Regions from separate parts of the Psychromonas sp. KJ10-2 genome, predicted to be linked through region 2. Evidence: predicted binding sites of a transcription regulator. Region 2 holds the regulator's gene; the other holds the start of a gene.

Region 1 (8,310 bases), 1.8 Mb from region 2:
CGTTAAATTATCGATTTCTGCAATTAAGTCACCTTTATTAACATGCTCGCCAAGGGGCACAGGTAAACTGATAACTTGCCCCGATACCTGTGAACCCACGCTCACTAATTTAGAAGCTTGTAACATACCTATTGCCAGTACGCTATTTTCAATATTCCCTCGCTGTACGGGCTGCGTAGCATAACCTTGTTCAGGTGGTGTTGAATTAAAAAAATACAGGGCGCTAGCGATGATTAGAATAGTGGCAATGACCACGATAGCTAACATATTTTTAGTTGTTTTTTTCATGGGTAAAGGGTCCATAAGGCATTAAAGGTATCAGCAAATTAATTATGAAAGTCTTTGAGCTCGGTGAAATACATATCAGCGACATAAGTAGCATTTATTAATAGTAACGTATCATTGAACGACTATTTATCATGTGCTTATGATGCTTTCATTAATCATTGTATCAAGTAAACAGCATAATTATTACGATGCTAAAGAATAGCGAGTTAAGAGATGGTTAAGAAAAAGTGTTGTTGAAAAAGTAAACTATAAATTTAAAGTAACTAATTGATATATCGTCAATATTGGTCAGTTTAACCGCATTTTATATTGGTACACTTTAAGTGCATTTGTCAATTCAGATAAATGTGCGATTCAAATAATAGTTTGGGTCGATTAAATATACTTAAAGGAAATATAAAATGAATAATTTAGCACGTGTAACTGAACTACAAACATCTAATAAAAAGGTATCTTCGCAACACCAATATTCTCAATTATCGGTTTATTATGATGCGAAATATAAAGCAGGTTGGTATTACATGCACGCAAGTCCTCGTCCTTGTTTTACCGCTCAATTATTAGATGAAATTACAGATTATCAGAAGAGCGTTCAGTTTGAGAATAAATATGGTGACTCTGAAAAGTATGACTATATTATCGCCGCTTCATCTGTTGATAATGTATTTAATTTAGGGGAGACTTATCAACATTTCTGAGTTTAATTAAACAAGGAAAGCGTGATGAATTACTCACTTATGCAATTAAGTGTATAGATACACTGTATCGTAATATGGTGCATGTCGATAGTGAGCTTACAACTATTGCCTTGATCCAAGGAGATGCTCTAGGTGGTGGATTTGAGGGGGCTTTATCAAGTAATGTTACTATTGCTGAACGAGGGGTTAAGTTAGGACTTCCTGAAGTTGTCTTTAATTTATTTCCTGGTATGGGGGCTTATTCATTACTGAGTCGAAAAGTCGGTCCTGTTAAAGCAGAAGAGATCATCTTGAGTGGTAAGTTATATCTCGCAGAAGAATTGTATGAAATGGGAGTGATTGACATACTTGCTGAAAAAGGGAAGGGGGAAATAGCAGTATATGATTATATTAATTCAGCTAACCGAAAAGCAAATAGCTATCAAGCTATGCGAAAAGTGAAAGATATATGCAACCCTATCCCATATCAGGAACTATTTGATATCACAGAGGTTTGGGTAGATGCTGCGTTAAGGTTAACTGATAAGGATCTACGTATAATGGAGAAGCTAGTGGTGCGTCAAACAGCAAAGCAAGTATAAAATAACTTGCTTTAATTTAAAGTTTTCCTGTAGAGGCTTTAAGTAAAATTATACGTAGAGCTTCTACAGTTTTCTTGTATGCGAACTCTAACTCTTCAATTGAGGCGAGGAGTTTAGCGCTATTTAGGTCATAAGGTTTAAAGTTTTCCCCTTCAATACAAAGGTTAGCGAGTTTGTTTGCCCCTAATTCAGTAGCAGCTCCTTTAATAGCATGTAATGACTCTCGTAATTTTAGATAATCATCTATCTTAGCATTCTCTAATTGTTGGATATGTTTATTTCCATCCATTATAAAAGCGGCAATTAGTTTATCCATAAAGTTATCATCACCACTTAAAGAAAATAATTCAGCTATTGTTTCTGGGTCACACCATTGTTCTCCTACTTCTTCTATTTTTTTAGAAGTAGGGGATAAAGTTTTTATATTGCCAGCTGAAGTATCTATACCTGGTGTTAAATTTAGTTTTTTTGAATGGGATAAAATGGCTATTTTTTCTAACAATTCGTGAGAGTCTACAGGTTTTGTTAAAAACTCATTTACTCCCAAACTAATTGCTAATTGCTTTGCTTCCGTTGTGGCATCGGCAGTTAGCATTATTATTGGTATTACTTGAGTAGTGTCCATAAATTGTAAGGTTTTTATTACATCATCACCAGAACATTTAGGCATGTTTTTATCGACTATTAGTAAATCAATTTGTTCATGATTTTTAGATAAAACCTCTATGGCTTCCTCTCCGTTATCAACAAGCTGTACTTTGTGCCCTGCTCGTTTAAGTATTCCAGAAATAACTTGTTGGTTAATCTTATTGTCTTCCGCAACGAGTACATTTAATTTTTTTGCTCCTATTTGATTTGAGTAAAACTCACTAAAAGAGATAACATTAGAATCCTTATTCCCATTATTTCTTTGATTCTGATATAAGGCATTAAATAGTGCTCTTTTATCGTGTAAATCAATGATTACACTCGTAAGTTGAGTTTTTATTGTTTTAGGTATGTGGCCCGTTGAAGGTGGGGATATTAAAATAATAGGTAATTTAGTAAATTTTAAATCAGAGTTTAGAAAAGTTAAAAGTTGTTCTAATTCCCCTATTGCGGCTAGGCTTAAAATGTCGATAATAATTACTTTATATGGCTGGCTCGTATTTGATTTTTGCTTTAATAGAGAAATTGTATGACTAATTTTTCGAGTGAAGTTAGCAGATACCCCCAATCATTTAACATTGGCTTTATTATTTCTTTATTTGTACTTGAAGTTAAAACTAATAATTTATCATGACTAATTTCAGCTAAAGGGGTTAATACTAAATTAAAAGGCAATTCAAACCAAAATGTAGAACCATGACCTAATTCACTATCAACGCCAATTTCACCTCCCATTAACTCTACTAGCTGTTTTGAAATAGTTGTACCTAACCCAGACCCGCCGATATGTCGAGCAGTTGCTTCACCAACTTGCGTGAAATCATTAAATACACTATCTAAATAGGCTTTTTCGATACCAATTCCAGTATCAATAATTTCAAACCTTAGGAATATAGTATGTTCTGTTTGTTTTATTTTTTTATATTTAGTTGAATTGAGCCTTGATCCGTGAATTTGATTGCATTCCCTATTAAATTAACCAAAACCTGACGAAGGTATTGCGGATCACCTTTTAACAGGTAAGGAATATTTGAACAGGTGCTAGAATCGATATCTAATGACTTACTTTTAGCGATTAACTTTTGGGTCGTCATTACGGAATCAACTATAGACAGAAGGTCAATCGTTTCTTCTGATATTTCGATTCTGCCAGCTTCAATTTTAGATATATCTAGTACTTTTTCTATCAAACCCAGTAATATTTTCGCTGAGCTTTGCATTGAATGTACTAAGTTACGCTGTTCATCTTCAAGTTTAGTTTCTCTTAATAAATCACTAATTCCTAACACTCCATTTAAAGGGGTCCTTAATTCATGTGACATATTAGCTAAAAATCGACTTTTAGCCTGATTTGCTTTTTCAGCCATACTGATAGCGGCATAAAGTTTATTAATAAGAAAAATTGAATATAAGGGAATCAATGTGATGACCAGCATCAAACTAATTGCAATGGAAAGGTGTTGTTGCCAATACTCTCCCAATACAATAGCAATGAGAAAACCTAAACCTCCCACAATTAGTGATATGTATAAATAATATATTCCAAATCTAAATCCATTTCCGATGATCACCCAAAGGTAAAATACAAATAAAAAGATAGTTTCTTGAATAGCGATTACCATTAATATTGAAAGCGATACAAGATCTAATAATATGCCAATAATTCTTCTAGCAGCACTAGCTCTTAGTTGCATTGAAATATTAATAACGATTAAAATTGAGCAGATGAAATAACCTAGAGACATTAAAGGTACGATCATATTTTCGATAGTATGACCATGATCTGATGATAGAAATGGGATTACAAAATAGGTCATTAACAATAAGCTAACAATCACTCTAACTAATGCTTGTTCGGGTTCTGAATCACCCGTTTTTTTCATATGATTTTTTATGGCATATGCTTTTTTAAATATGAAATTCATCAATAAAAATAGCCAATATTATTCAAAGGGTTATGCTCATCTGGAAATTCACTCTGTATTTTTAAAATACGTGGCAAACGCGCTTTAAAAGCGTCAACACATTGCGGATCAAATTGTGTTCCGGAATTAGCTATAATAAAGTCTATAGCATCTTGAATTGCCCATGCTTTTTTATAGGGTCTCACGAAATTAACGCATCAAATACATCTGCAACTGACACGATACGCGCAATAAGAGGAATATTTTCACCAGCGAGTTTATTGGGGTAACCGCTTCCATCAAAGCGTTCATGGTGATTAAGTGCGATAATCGCCCCCATTTGCATATACTTTGATTCACTGCCTGATAATATTTCAGATCCAATAGCCGCATGAGTTTGCATTATTGTCCATTCATCGGGTTCAAATTTACCTGGTTTGAGTAAGATTTTATCTGGGATGCCTATTTTACCTATATCGTGCATTTGTGCCGCATGCTCTAAGTCACTGCATTCCGCTTCTGTTAATCCCATTTCACAGGCAATCTCTTTGGAATATTTAGCCATTCTAATGACATGATTGCCTGTTTCTTCATCTCTATATTCACCGGCTTTAGCTAATTTTAAGATGGTTTCTTTTTCTCGTTGTAAAATTTGTTCAGTGGCTAGTTCAACTTGTTGTGCAAGCCAATCCGCTCTATTTTGAATAATGACATGCTGTTGATGAAGCTTAAGTAGATTTCTACATGTGGTACGGCATTCTATTTGATCAATAGGGCGAGTTAAAAATGCCGTAACACCGGCATCTAATGCTTCATAGCGAATGGCTTTTTCACTGACCACGGTAATCATCATGATTGGAACATGTTCACCATGATTTAATTTTCGTACTTCTTGAATAAACTCAATACCATTTAAACCAGGCATTCTGTAATCAGTTACAATGAGATCGGCTGGATTTTTGCTCAACCATTGTAAGGCATCATAAGGGTCTGCAAAATCAATGACTTTAATGTCATTTGCGATTTGTAAAATAACCTTTTGTAAAATCATTCTGCCCGTTGACTGGTCATCAACAATAACTACATGTCTTTGTTTATTCAAAATGCGTTTCCATTTCAGTATCGATATGAATGAATTGATATCTTTAGAGGTATATATTAACTAATAGTTGCTATTATTTATACTCGCATCTGATAGATAAACCCATTAATCGCATATGTTTATAATATTTTATTTATAATTGATGAATATAATCATTATCATTAGTTTCTCTATTCTACTCTTTATTTTTTATAAAGACCTAATCACTCCAATTTTGTTTGTTGTTGGTGCGTTATATGATTACTATTGGTGCACTCTTATTTTAAATTTATTTTTGAAAAAACTTTAAGTTATTGAAAATAAATTAATTTAATTTTTGGCACAGTGATTGCTTTTATTAGATTGTTAAAATGCTCGTATGAGAGACATTGGTCGCAGTCGTAGTGTTGCCAATATACAATATAAAAATAGACATCTAGGGTTCCGGCTGTTTGCAGTGACTGGTCCGAGAGTTGTCGACCTTTTTCTAAGGTTACACGGAGGGATAAAAGCTCAGGAGAAGACGCAACAATGTCTCTCATGCTTTTAAATGTGTAACTAAGGAGAAAAGAAATGGAATTAACTAAATACCTTCGTAAATCAATCACTAAAGTACTTACTGTTAGCACATTATGTAGTGCCTTAATTGTTACCCCGTCCTCTGCGTTTGCAGAAACTAAATCAGAATTTCGCTTAGCTTGGACCATCTATGTCGGGTGGATGCCGTGGGATTATGGTGCTACTTCCGGCATCGTTAAAAAGTGGGCTGATAAATACGATATCAAAATCGATATTGTACAGATCAATGACTATGTTGAGTCGATTAACCAATATACAGCGGGTCAATTTGATGCAACTGTAATGACCAATATGGATGCGCTGACGATTCCTGCCGCCAGTGGTGTTGATTCAACGTCACTGATTATCGGCGACTTTTCTAATGGTAATGATGCCGTTGTATTAAAAGGCACTGATAACTTAGCTGATATCAAAGGTCAAAACGTCAACTTGGTTGAATTAAGTGTTTCTCACTATCTACTTACCCGTGCTTTACAAACTGTTTCTCTAGCAGAGCGTGACGTACGTGTGGTTAACACTTCTGACGCTGACCTAGTGGCTGCATTTACTACTGATGATGTGACAGCTGTGACCACTTGGAACCCTCTATTAAGTGAAATCACTGCAATGCCAGATACTAATAAAGTATTTGATTCTTCTCAAATCCCAGTGAAATCATCGACTTACTCGTGGTTAATTCTGATGTATTAGCTGATAACCCTAAACTAGGTAAAGCATTAACTGGCGCATGGTATGAAATCATGCAAACCATGAAAGGTGATGATGCAAAGGCAACGATGGCGCGTACGGCCATGGCTGATGCTTCTGGTACTGATTTAGCTGGTTACGATGCACAATTAGCATCAACGAAAATGTTTTATGAAGCAAAAGATGCTGTTGAGTTTAACAATAGTCCTGCGCTGTTAAGCACTATGGGTAAAGTTGCGGAGTTTTCTTTTGAGCATGGTTTATTAGGTGAAGGCGCAGCTGATGCTAAATTCATCGGTATAGAAACACCAACAGGTGTTTATGGTGATAAAGGTAATATCAAGTTACGTTTTGACCCAAGCTTCATGCAAATGGCTATTGATAACAAACTATAAGGCTGATCATTATGAGATTAATGAATAGCAAACCGAGTCGCACTACGCGACTATTATTAACCCTGTTACCTTTTGTTGTCTTGATAATTGCTTATACGATGGCATCTGATGCGCGTCTATTAGAAAACCCAAGTGACAAACTATTACCTGCATGGTCTAGTTTCTATGATGCGATACAACGTATGGCTTTTGAGCCGAGTAAACGTACTGGCGAATACCTGTTATGGGCGGATACCGGTGCAAGTTTACAGCGTTTATTACTAGGTGTTGGCATTAGTGCGTTAATCGGTTTAGTGATTGGTGTGGTGAATGGCATGTTACCGATTATGCGTGCCACATTCTCGCCACTGATCACTGCTATCTCATTAATTCCACCGATGGCTATCTTACCCGTGTTATTTATTGTATTCGGGTTAGGTGAACTATCAAAAGTGATGCTGATCATTATTGGTATTTGTCCGATTTTGATCCGAGATTTACAACTGCGTACTGAATCATTGCCATCTGAGCAACTATTGAAGGCACAGACGTTAGGCGCAAATAGTTGGCAAATTATGGTCAGAGTGGTGTTACCACAAGTATTGCCTGCACTAATAGATGCGGTACGTTTAACTTTAGGTAGTGCTTGGTTGTTCTTAATTGCTGGTGAAGCGATTGCTGCAACTGAAGGGTTAGGGTATCGCATTTTCTTAATTCGTCGTTACCTTGCGATGGATGTCATTTTACCTTATGTGTTGTGGATTGCGGTATTAGCTTTTGTAATGGATGCCTTATTACGATTGCTTTCTCAACGAGCTTTCCCTTGGTACCACGGTAAACGAGGAAATGATTAATGAAAGATAACATCATTGAAATGAAGCAGGTGTGGAAGGAATACGGCGATACAGTTGTCCTCGAAAAGCTTGACTTGACAGTAAAAGCGGGTGAATTCGTGAGCATAGTTGGCGCATCAGGCTGTGGTAAAACAACATTGTTAAATATGTTGTTAGGCACAGAAACACCGAGCCGCGGCAGTATTTTATTGGACGGTGAAACGATGGCTGCAGAGCCCAATGAAACCCGTGGCATTGTGTTTCAAAAGTACTCTGCTTTTCCACATCTTAATGCATTGGAAAATGTCATGTTAGGAGGAGAGTTTGCAGCTTCTCCATTACTTGGCAAAGTGTTTTCAAAAAGTAAACGTGACGAGTTAAAAGCGGCGGCATTAGAGATGTTAACGGCTGTTGGTTTAGGTCACGCCGCACATCGTTATCCTAACGAAATGTCTGGCGGTATGCAGCAACGTTTGGCCATTGCTCAAGCCTTAATTAAAGAGCCTCGTATCCTGTTATTAGATGAACCTTTTGGCGCTTTAGACCCAGGTATTCGTAAAGATATGCACGAATTAATTCGTGAACTTTGGAAAAAACGTGGTTTAACCGTATTTATGATCACGCATGATTTATCTGA
Region 2 (8,310 bases):
GCCCATTTTTTTGCGCGCTTCATATAACGCTTTTTCAGAACAATTATGAATAGAAGTACCATTAAACAGTACTTCACCACCATCAGCAGGAATTTGTCCACCAATCAATTTTAACAGGGTCGTTTTACCGATACCACTTGGCCCTAGTACTGCAGTAATTTTCCCCTGCTCAAACTGCATATCTATATTCTCAAATATGCTTTTTTCTTGTCGCTTGAAACTAAGTTGATTAATTACAATATGTTGTGTTGACATAAATACCTTTTCTCTATGAAAAGAAAGTTTAGTTTGATCGATAAGCCAATGATAGAACTTAAACAATCAGTCAGAATCGAGATAAATAACGATTTGGGTTGGATTTTACCTTTAAAATCATAAATAAGCGAAACTTAGCAGGTGCAATTCCATTTTTTCAATATTACAGACAAATTATATCCCTGTAAGTTTCGGTGATGTTCAGATTAATAGTAACATTAATAGCGTTTAATCTATGTAATATGAGACACTCTTGTTATGATTGGCACATATTTTGATTTCATAAATTGATTACCATAAACAATGCTCGCGATCCTTTGCGGACTTTGATATTTTGATAATAGATTTGCTGTATTTAATAAAAGAGTCGATAAATGATAGATACCCCCTATGGAAAAATCAGCCAAGATAACTTTCAACGCGCACAAAAAATAAAACTGTTTGTTTGCGATGTTGATGGTGTTTTTCAGATGGTCGCATTTACCTAGGTAATGACGGAGAAGAGTTAAAAGCCTTCCATACAAAAGATGGCTTTGGGCTTAAGGCGATTATGAAACAAGGTATTGAAGTCGCGATTATTACAGGTCGTCAATCGAACATTGTCAGTAATAGAATGTCTGCCTTAGGTGTACAACATATTTTTCAAGGTAAAGACGATAAACTTACCGTGTACAAAACACTATTGGCGCAATTAGATTTAACGCCAGAGCAAACAGCTTATATCGGTGATGATGTGGTTGATCTGCCGGTGATGCAATTATCTGGCTTAGGTATTGCGGTCAATGATGCCCATCCTCTGGTGCTACAAAAAGCAGATTTAATCACTACAGTAAAAGGTGGATTTGGCGCAGTGCGTGAAGTGTGCGATCTATTTTTACAATGTCATGGACAACTTGCTATGACACAAGGTAAAAGCGAATAAATGAACAAACGACAGAGCATCCCTTTTATTGTCCTGTTTATCGCCTGTGCGGTTTGGGTCTACTTTACAACGGACACTGAATACCCTGCGTTACCAGATCATCACCCAAGTTATATAGCAGATGACTTACAGAGTAATCATTATGACCAAACTGGTTTTAATGATTATCGCGTCTTTGCTGATAAAGCCACTAACTACCCAGAAGATGATTCAACCTTGTTTGAACATCCTAAAGTAGTCATCTACCATAAAGACAAAGAGACGGGTGTGGTCACTATTTGGCAACTCACCAGTATCAAAGGCACATTAAAAGAAAAAAATAACCTATTATTATCAGGCAATGTGTTTATTAAGAACCTAACAGAAGATCAAATAGTGCAGACGATGTCCACTGCACAAGCAACAATAATGCTGGATACTAAAGTGATCACCAGTGACTTAAAAGTGACTTGGACAGGACCACAACTGAAACATGAAGGTGTTGGTATGTGGGCGTCGATAGAAGGCGAAGAGATGAAACTTAATTCGAATATAAAAGCGGTGTACTTTAATGAACCTAAATAAATTAGCATGCTTACTAAGCATTTCATTGTTTAATGCCAATGTGATTGCATTAGAGTCTGATTATAACCAACCTATTCATGTTTCTTCAGTAAAGCAACATGCTAGCTTAAAAACCAACACGATCACTTTCACTGATGAAGTTTTATTAACTCAAGGTTCGATTAAGATCACAGCTGATAAATTGACGGTTATTCGAGGTGAAAAACCTAATCATGAATTGATGATTGCAGAAGGTAAAACCTCCGTTTTCCATCAAATACAAGACGATGGTAAACCATTAGATGCAGAGGCGAATAAAATTACCTATGATGTAGCAGCAGGTAAGATAACATTAACCGATAATGCACAAGTAAAACAATTAGATAGCCAAGTAAATGGTGCTGAAATAGAATACTTCTTAGCCACTCAAGAACTTAATGTAAGCACCGATCAGAATACTAAAGAGCGCGTAAAAACCATCTTTTTGCCTTCGCAATTTGAAAAAGATAAAAACAGTGACTCAACCTCAAATACAGGCGGTTAATTAATATGGCAGAGTTATGCGCAACAGGCTTAGTTAAGAGCTATAAAGGGCGTACCGTAGTAAATGGTGTTGGTCTTACAGTCAAAACCGGCGAAATTGTAGGGTTACTTGGCCCTAATGGTGCTGGTAAAACCACCTCTTTTTATATGGTGGTTGGTTTGGTTAAACAAGATCAAGGCACCATTGTTATTGATGATGAAGATATCTCTAGCAACCCGATGCATATTCGAGCACAAAAAGGCATTGGTTATTTACCACAAGAAGCGTCCATTTTTAGACGTTTAACGGTAACAGAAAATATCATGGGTATTTTACAGACCCGTAAAGAATTGACACAAAAACAACGCGAAGAGAAACTGAACACTCTTTTAGAAGAGTTTCATATTACTCATATTCGTGATAATAAAGGGATGAGTTTATCGGGTGGAGAGCGCCGTCGTGTAGAGATTGCACGCGCACTAGCCACAGAACCAAAATTTATTCTACTTGATGAACCTTTCGCTGGTGTTGACCCGATTTCGGTAATTGATATAAAAAATATTATTCAACAATTACGTGATCGTGGCTTAGGTGTATTAATCACCGACCATAATGTTAGAGAAACGTTAGATGTTTGTGAACATTCCTATATAGTAAGCCACGGAGAAATTATTGCTGTGGGTACACAGGATGAGATTCTGGCAAATGATCATGTGAAACGCGTTTATCTAGGTGAAGAGTTTAAACTTTAAATAATTGCCATACGTTCAGGAAGATATGTTTTGATGAAACAGGGTTTACAATTGAAAATGGGTCAGCAATTAGCGATGACCCCTCAATTACAACAAGCAATAAAACTATTGCAGCTTTCAACATTAGATCTGCAACAGGAGATCCAAAACGCTTTGGACTCTAACCCTCTTCTTGAACAAGACGACCAAACAGGATCTGAAGATACTGTTAAAGAAGCAGATAGCAGCGCATTAGATACCACTGAAGCGATTACTCAGCAAGAGTTCTCCGATGACCTACCTGCAGAAAAAGAGTGGGAAGAATCATACAACTCAACGCCGATCACTGGTACTAGCTCTAATGCAGTAGCCTATGAAGGTGAGAACACTTTATATCAAGGTGAATCATCTACCTCATTACAAGACCATCTATTATGGCAAATGCAACTTACCCCTTTTACTGAAACAGACCAAATTATCGCGATGGCGATCATCGATTCCATTGATGAATCAGGTTATCTCACCACAGACTGTGAAAGCATATTAGAAAGCCTACAAACTGACTTAGAAGAATTAGAGTTGGATGAAGTGGAAGTGGTACTAAAACGCATTCAACATTTTGACCCATTAGGTGTTGCGGCGCGCACCACTCAAGAATGTTTACAAATACAATTACGTCAACTTTCAGAAACAACACCTTGGCGTGATGAAGCTATCCAAATACTGGAACAGTATATGGATCTACTTGGAAACAGAGATTACCGCACACTGGCAAGAAAAAGTAAGTTAAAAGAATCTCAATTAGCTGAGATAATGCGTTTAATTCAAAGTTTAGAGCCACGCCCTGGTAATCGTGTAGAAACCAGTGAAACGCAATATATCGTGCCAGACGTTTACGTTAAAAAAATTAATGGGCAATGGCGTGTTTCCCTTAATCAAGATTGTGACCCGAATTTATCGATTAACCAACAATACGCAAGTATGTGTACGGGTAATATCAGTAAAAATGATTCACAATTTATAAAGGGTCATTTACAAGAAGCAAAATGGTTTATTAAAAGCTTAGAAAACCGCAATGAAACCTTATTAAAGGTAGCTAACTGTATTGTGCAACAACAACAGGCCTTCTTTGAATATGGCGATGAGTCTATGAAACCCATGGTACTTAATGACGTTGCCTTCGAAGTAGAAATGCATGAGTCGACCATTTCACGTGTTACGACTCAAAAATTTATGCATACTCCTCGTGGTATTTATGAGTTGAAGTTTTTCTTCTCTAGCCATGTAGCAACCAATGGGGGCGGCGAATGCTCATCAACCGCTATACGTGCTTTAATTAAAAAATTGGTCTCTGCAGAAATCACCACAAAACCCTTAAGCGACAATAAAATCACCCAGTTATTAGAAGAAAAAGGGATCAAGGTAGCTAGACGTACTATTGCTAAATATCGTGAATCCTTAGGAATTCCACCTTCTAATCAACGTAAACAATTACTTTGAACCAAGAAGTAATGCAAATAAATAAGGATTAACTATAGTCATTTAATGCGAACCTGATAAACTCGCGCGTCCATTAAATACAGTTAACTATTATTATGAAAATATCTACTCTATTAAATCAACAATCAGTATTCTGTAAAACAGCTTGCACAAGCAAAAAAGGCGCACTAGAAAAAATCAGCCTTATCGCAGCAAAAGAACTCGATTTAGATGCCCATGAACTATTCGAAAGCTTAATTGCACGAGAGAAAATTGGGTCAACAGGTGTTGGATCTGGGATTGCTATTCCACATGTCAAAATTTCTAGTGAGCTACCCGCTACAGCTGTCTTTTTGCAATGTGAAACAGGTATCGATTATGATTCATACGACGGTAATAAAGTGGATATACTATTCGCTATTTTTGTGCCGGAAGACCTTTGCAAACAATATCTTTCTGCACTATCAGAGATAAGTCAAAAGTTATTGGACAAACAATTCTTGCGTCAATTACGCAGCGCAGACAACGCAACAGAGTTATTTGAATTACTAACGCTATAAAGTAAAAGGTGAAAATATGAAATTAATTGTTATAAGTGGTCGCTCTGGCTCAGGAAAAACAATTGCACTTCATGTTCTCGAAGACCTAGGTTACAACTGTATCGACGGTGTGCCCTACCAATTACTTGAGCAACTAATTGATACTTTAGATCCTAAGGACAATAAAGTTGCTGTTACCCTTGATGTGCGTAATATGCCAAGGGAAGTTGAGCAGATAGAAGATCTGATCATTTCATTGCAAGGCAAAGTTGAATTAGAAATTATCTATATCGATGCATTAACCAGTGAGTTAATTAGACGTTATAGTGAAACGCGCCGCTTACACCCTCTTTCCAAGCAAAAGTACTCTTTATCTCAAGCATTAGAGTTGGAAAATAAGATTTTGGCACCATTAAAATCGATGGCGGCCTTCTCAGTTGATACCACTTCTCTGTCGATACATAATTTAAATGAGCACCTAAAAGTCTATTTACAAGGTTCAACAAAAAGTAATCTCCTCATCATTTTTCAATCCTTTGGTTATAAATATACACACCCTGAAGATGCTGATTATATGTTTGATGTACGCTTCCTACCCAATCCTTACTGGGAAAAAGAGTTAAAGGTATACACGGGTAAAGATAAGGTCATTCAAGATTATTTAAGCGCTTTTCCATTAGTCAAAGAAACCATTATTAATATCGAAAACCTATTTTTAAATTGGTTACCTCACTTAGAGCAAAATAACCGTAATTATGTCACCATTGCTATTGGCTGCACCGGTGGCAAACATCGATCTGTATATGTTACGGAGCAAATTGCCGCGCGCTTTAAGCACAAATACCAAGTACAAATAGAACATAAATGTTTAAAGGAGTAGTTCCGGTTGGATATCATTAAGCAAACAATTACAATAAAAAATAAATTAGGCTTACATACACGCGCTACCATCAAATTAGTTGAACTTGTCAATGCTTTTGATGCTCAAATCACCATCACACACAATGATAAAAAAGCCGATGCAGGCAGTGTTTTAGGCTTATTAGTGCTGGAAACCTGTTTTGGTCAAGAGATAGAGATCGAAGCGCAAGGCGCACAAGCAGAAGAGGCGATGCTAGCCGTTACCGAACTGATCGAAAATAAATTTTTAGAAGAAGAATAATTATAGGAGTTAGTATGCTGGAAAACACTAAAGTCGATAATACCCAGCTGCGACTTCAAGAAGTAAAAAAAGCCCTTGAAAGTGGTATGTTTGTTTTAGCACGCAGTATTTTAGATAAAATGCCTGCCTGCGATGTTGCCTTTCTCTTAGAGTCCTCGCCACCTGCTTACCGTAAAGTACTTTGGAATCTCACTGACCATGACCAACATGGTGAGATCCTAGAAGAGCTAAATGAAGATGCTAAAGATGGCATCATCAACCTGATGGGCACGGATAACCTCGTAGCCGCAACAGAAGGCATGGAAACCGATGGCCTAGCCTATGTCCTGCGTGGTATCCCAGATAGCGTTTACCGTGCTGTTTTGGAGCAAATGGACACACAAGATAGACAACGTGTCGAACTGGCCTTAGCGTATCCAGAAGATACTGCCGGTTCAATCATGAATACAGACACCACTACAGTCCGTCCAGACGTGACTATTGAAGTGGTATTGCGCTATTTACGTTTGAAAGGCTCACTACCTGATACAACCGATGCTTTATATGTAGTGGATACCGACAACAAGCTATTAGGCGATGTGTCATTATCTACATTACTCACAGAGGAACCCACTTCTATTATTGGCGATGTCATGAATCATGATACCGAGCCACTTCAAGCATTAATGGAAGAGAATGAGATAGCTAAACTGTTTGAACGACATGATTGGATCTCCGCACCAGTGATTGATGACGACCGGCAACTACTCGGCCGTATTACTATCGATGATATTGTTGATATTATCCGAGAAAATGCCGAACACTCGATGATGGGTATGGCCGGTATGGATGATGATGAAGATACCTTTGCACCTATCTTACCCAGTGCCAAACGTCGTACTGTTTGGTTATCAGTAAATTTGATGGCCGCGTTTATCGCAGCCTCTGTTTCAAATATGTTTGAAGCAACCTTAGAGCAAGTCGCCACATTGGCCGTATTGATGACAATCGTGCCAAGCATGGGAGGCATCGCTGGTAACCAAACCTTAGCCTTGGTTATTCGCGGTATTGCTGTTGGGCATATTAGTGGTAGCAATACACGATGGTTAATTGGTAAAGAAGCAGCGATCGGTTTATTGAACGGTATGATTTGGGCAATTCTAGTAGCCACTGCCGTAGTGCTTTGGAAAGGTGATATGCAGGTCGGTTATATTATTGCTGGAGCAATGTTTATTAACCTGTCCATTGCAGGTATCGCTGGAGTTTGTATTCCATTGTTAATGCATAAATATAAAATAGACCCCGCTTTGGCCGGTGGTATGGCATTAACCACTGTAACCGATGTGATTGGTCTATTTTCATTCTTAGGTATGGCTACCCTAGTATTACGCCATTAAATGATGAATCCCATAACGACTCATATGTAGTCGTTATGGTTCATTGCAAAATTATTAAATAAATTCTAACCAGGACTCAATTAGATTCGTAAAGTCCTCTAAACCACACTCAGCTTCGATCTCTTGATCATAAAAATTCAAATCATTGGCTTCATCTAAGTCAGACCCTGCCATATGTAAACTATGGTTGGTAATACTCGCTTCTTCTGTGGTGAGGTAAAGCGCAAACTCATCACCAATTAATTTATATTCTGTTATTTCTCGCAGCTGTAAATCCGAGATCGCGACTAAGAGAGCTTCTACCCACTGTTTTTTCTGCCCTTCCTGCTCTAACCAAGTACCAAAAGCTTCATGTCCCATTGATAGCTTGACCGTTGCTTTATCGCTAAAGTAGTCTTTTTTGAAATCGAATTCCATCTTGTTGTCTCTATGCTTAAAAATATGGACAGGAGTATAATACCAATCACTTCTTAAATGTAATTGATATATTAGCAATCACACCATTAATACCAATCATAGTAAGTAACTGATCTATTTTACTTGTTAAAACAACTTATTTTTTCGTTGTAAGTTTCGTATAGGGAACAACCATTTACATCAACTTACGCCTCAAACTAAGCCATTTTTCCGGCGCAAAATTTAGAATCAGTTATTTAATACAATTGGTATAATATAATCGAGTATTATAAATTCAAGGGATAAAAAAACCCTTACTTGGTGAGTAAGGGTTTTTATGGTTTTAAATGTAAGCAGTAAAATTAACTGTTAACTGCTACCTTA

The links. Region 2 encodes sigma-54, which starts transcription at its own class of promoters, with help from an activator protein. Its sites were predicted from a motif close to GTTGGCACGNNNNTNGNNT; they were not measured.
Region 1: ACLKL2_RS05020 (putative urea ABC transporter substrate-binding protein) is a predicted target of sigma-54. The motif match lies at 5,537-5,555, and genes of this name have one in related genera.

The regions. Positions count from the first base shown of each region.
Region 1 is NZ_CP178827.1:1,036,936-1,045,245, reverse strand. It holds gene ACLKL2_RS05055 (efflux RND transporter periplasmic adaptor subunit) at 1-288, opposite strand, end outside; gene ACLKL2_RS05050 (hypothetical protein) at 690-986, shown strand; gene ACLKL2_RS05045 (crotonase/enoyl-CoA hydratase family protein) at 983-1,567, shown strand; gene ACLKL2_RS05040 (response regulator) at 1,584-2,783, opposite strand; gene ACLKL2_RS05035 (ATP-binding protein) at 2,729-3,109, opposite strand; gene ACLKL2_RS05030 (sensor histidine kinase) at 3,127-4,098, opposite strand; gene ACLKL2_RS05025 (HD domain-containing phosphohydrolase) at 4,322-5,221, opposite strand; guanidine-I (ykkC/yxkD leader) riboswitch at 5,626-5,722, shown strand; gene ACLKL2_RS05020 (putative urea ABC transporter substrate-binding protein) at 5,774-6,469, shown strand; gene ACLKL2_RS05015 (hypothetical protein) at 6,448-6,861, shown strand; gene ACLKL2_RS05010 (ABC transporter permease) at 6,882-7,694, shown strand; gene ACLKL2_RS05005 (ABC transporter ATP-binding protein) at 7,694-8,310, shown strand, end outside.
Region 2 is NZ_CP178827.1:3,228,279-3,236,588, reverse strand. It holds gene ACLKL2_RS15800 (ATP-binding cassette domain-containing protein) at 1-255, opposite strand, end outside; partial or broken gene kdsC (3-deoxy-manno-octulosonate-8-phosphatase KdsC) at 630-1,177, shown strand; gene lptC (LPS export ABC transporter periplasmic protein LptC) at 1,178-1,741, shown strand; gene lptA (lipopolysaccharide transport periplasmic protein LptA) at 1,728-2,264, shown strand; gene lptB (LPS export ABC transporter ATP-binding protein) at 2,270-2,995, shown strand; gene ACLKL2_RS15775 (RNA polymerase factor sigma-54) at 3,029-4,474, shown strand; gene ptsN (PTS IIA-like nitrogen regulatory protein PtsN) at 4,570-5,013, shown strand; gene rapZ (RNase adapter RapZ) at 5,030-5,872, shown strand; gene ACLKL2_RS15760 (HPr family phosphocarrier protein) at 5,879-6,154, shown strand; gene mgtE (magnesium transporter) at 6,169-7,530, shown strand; gene ACLKL2_RS15750 (YacL family protein) at 7,585-7,947, opposite strand.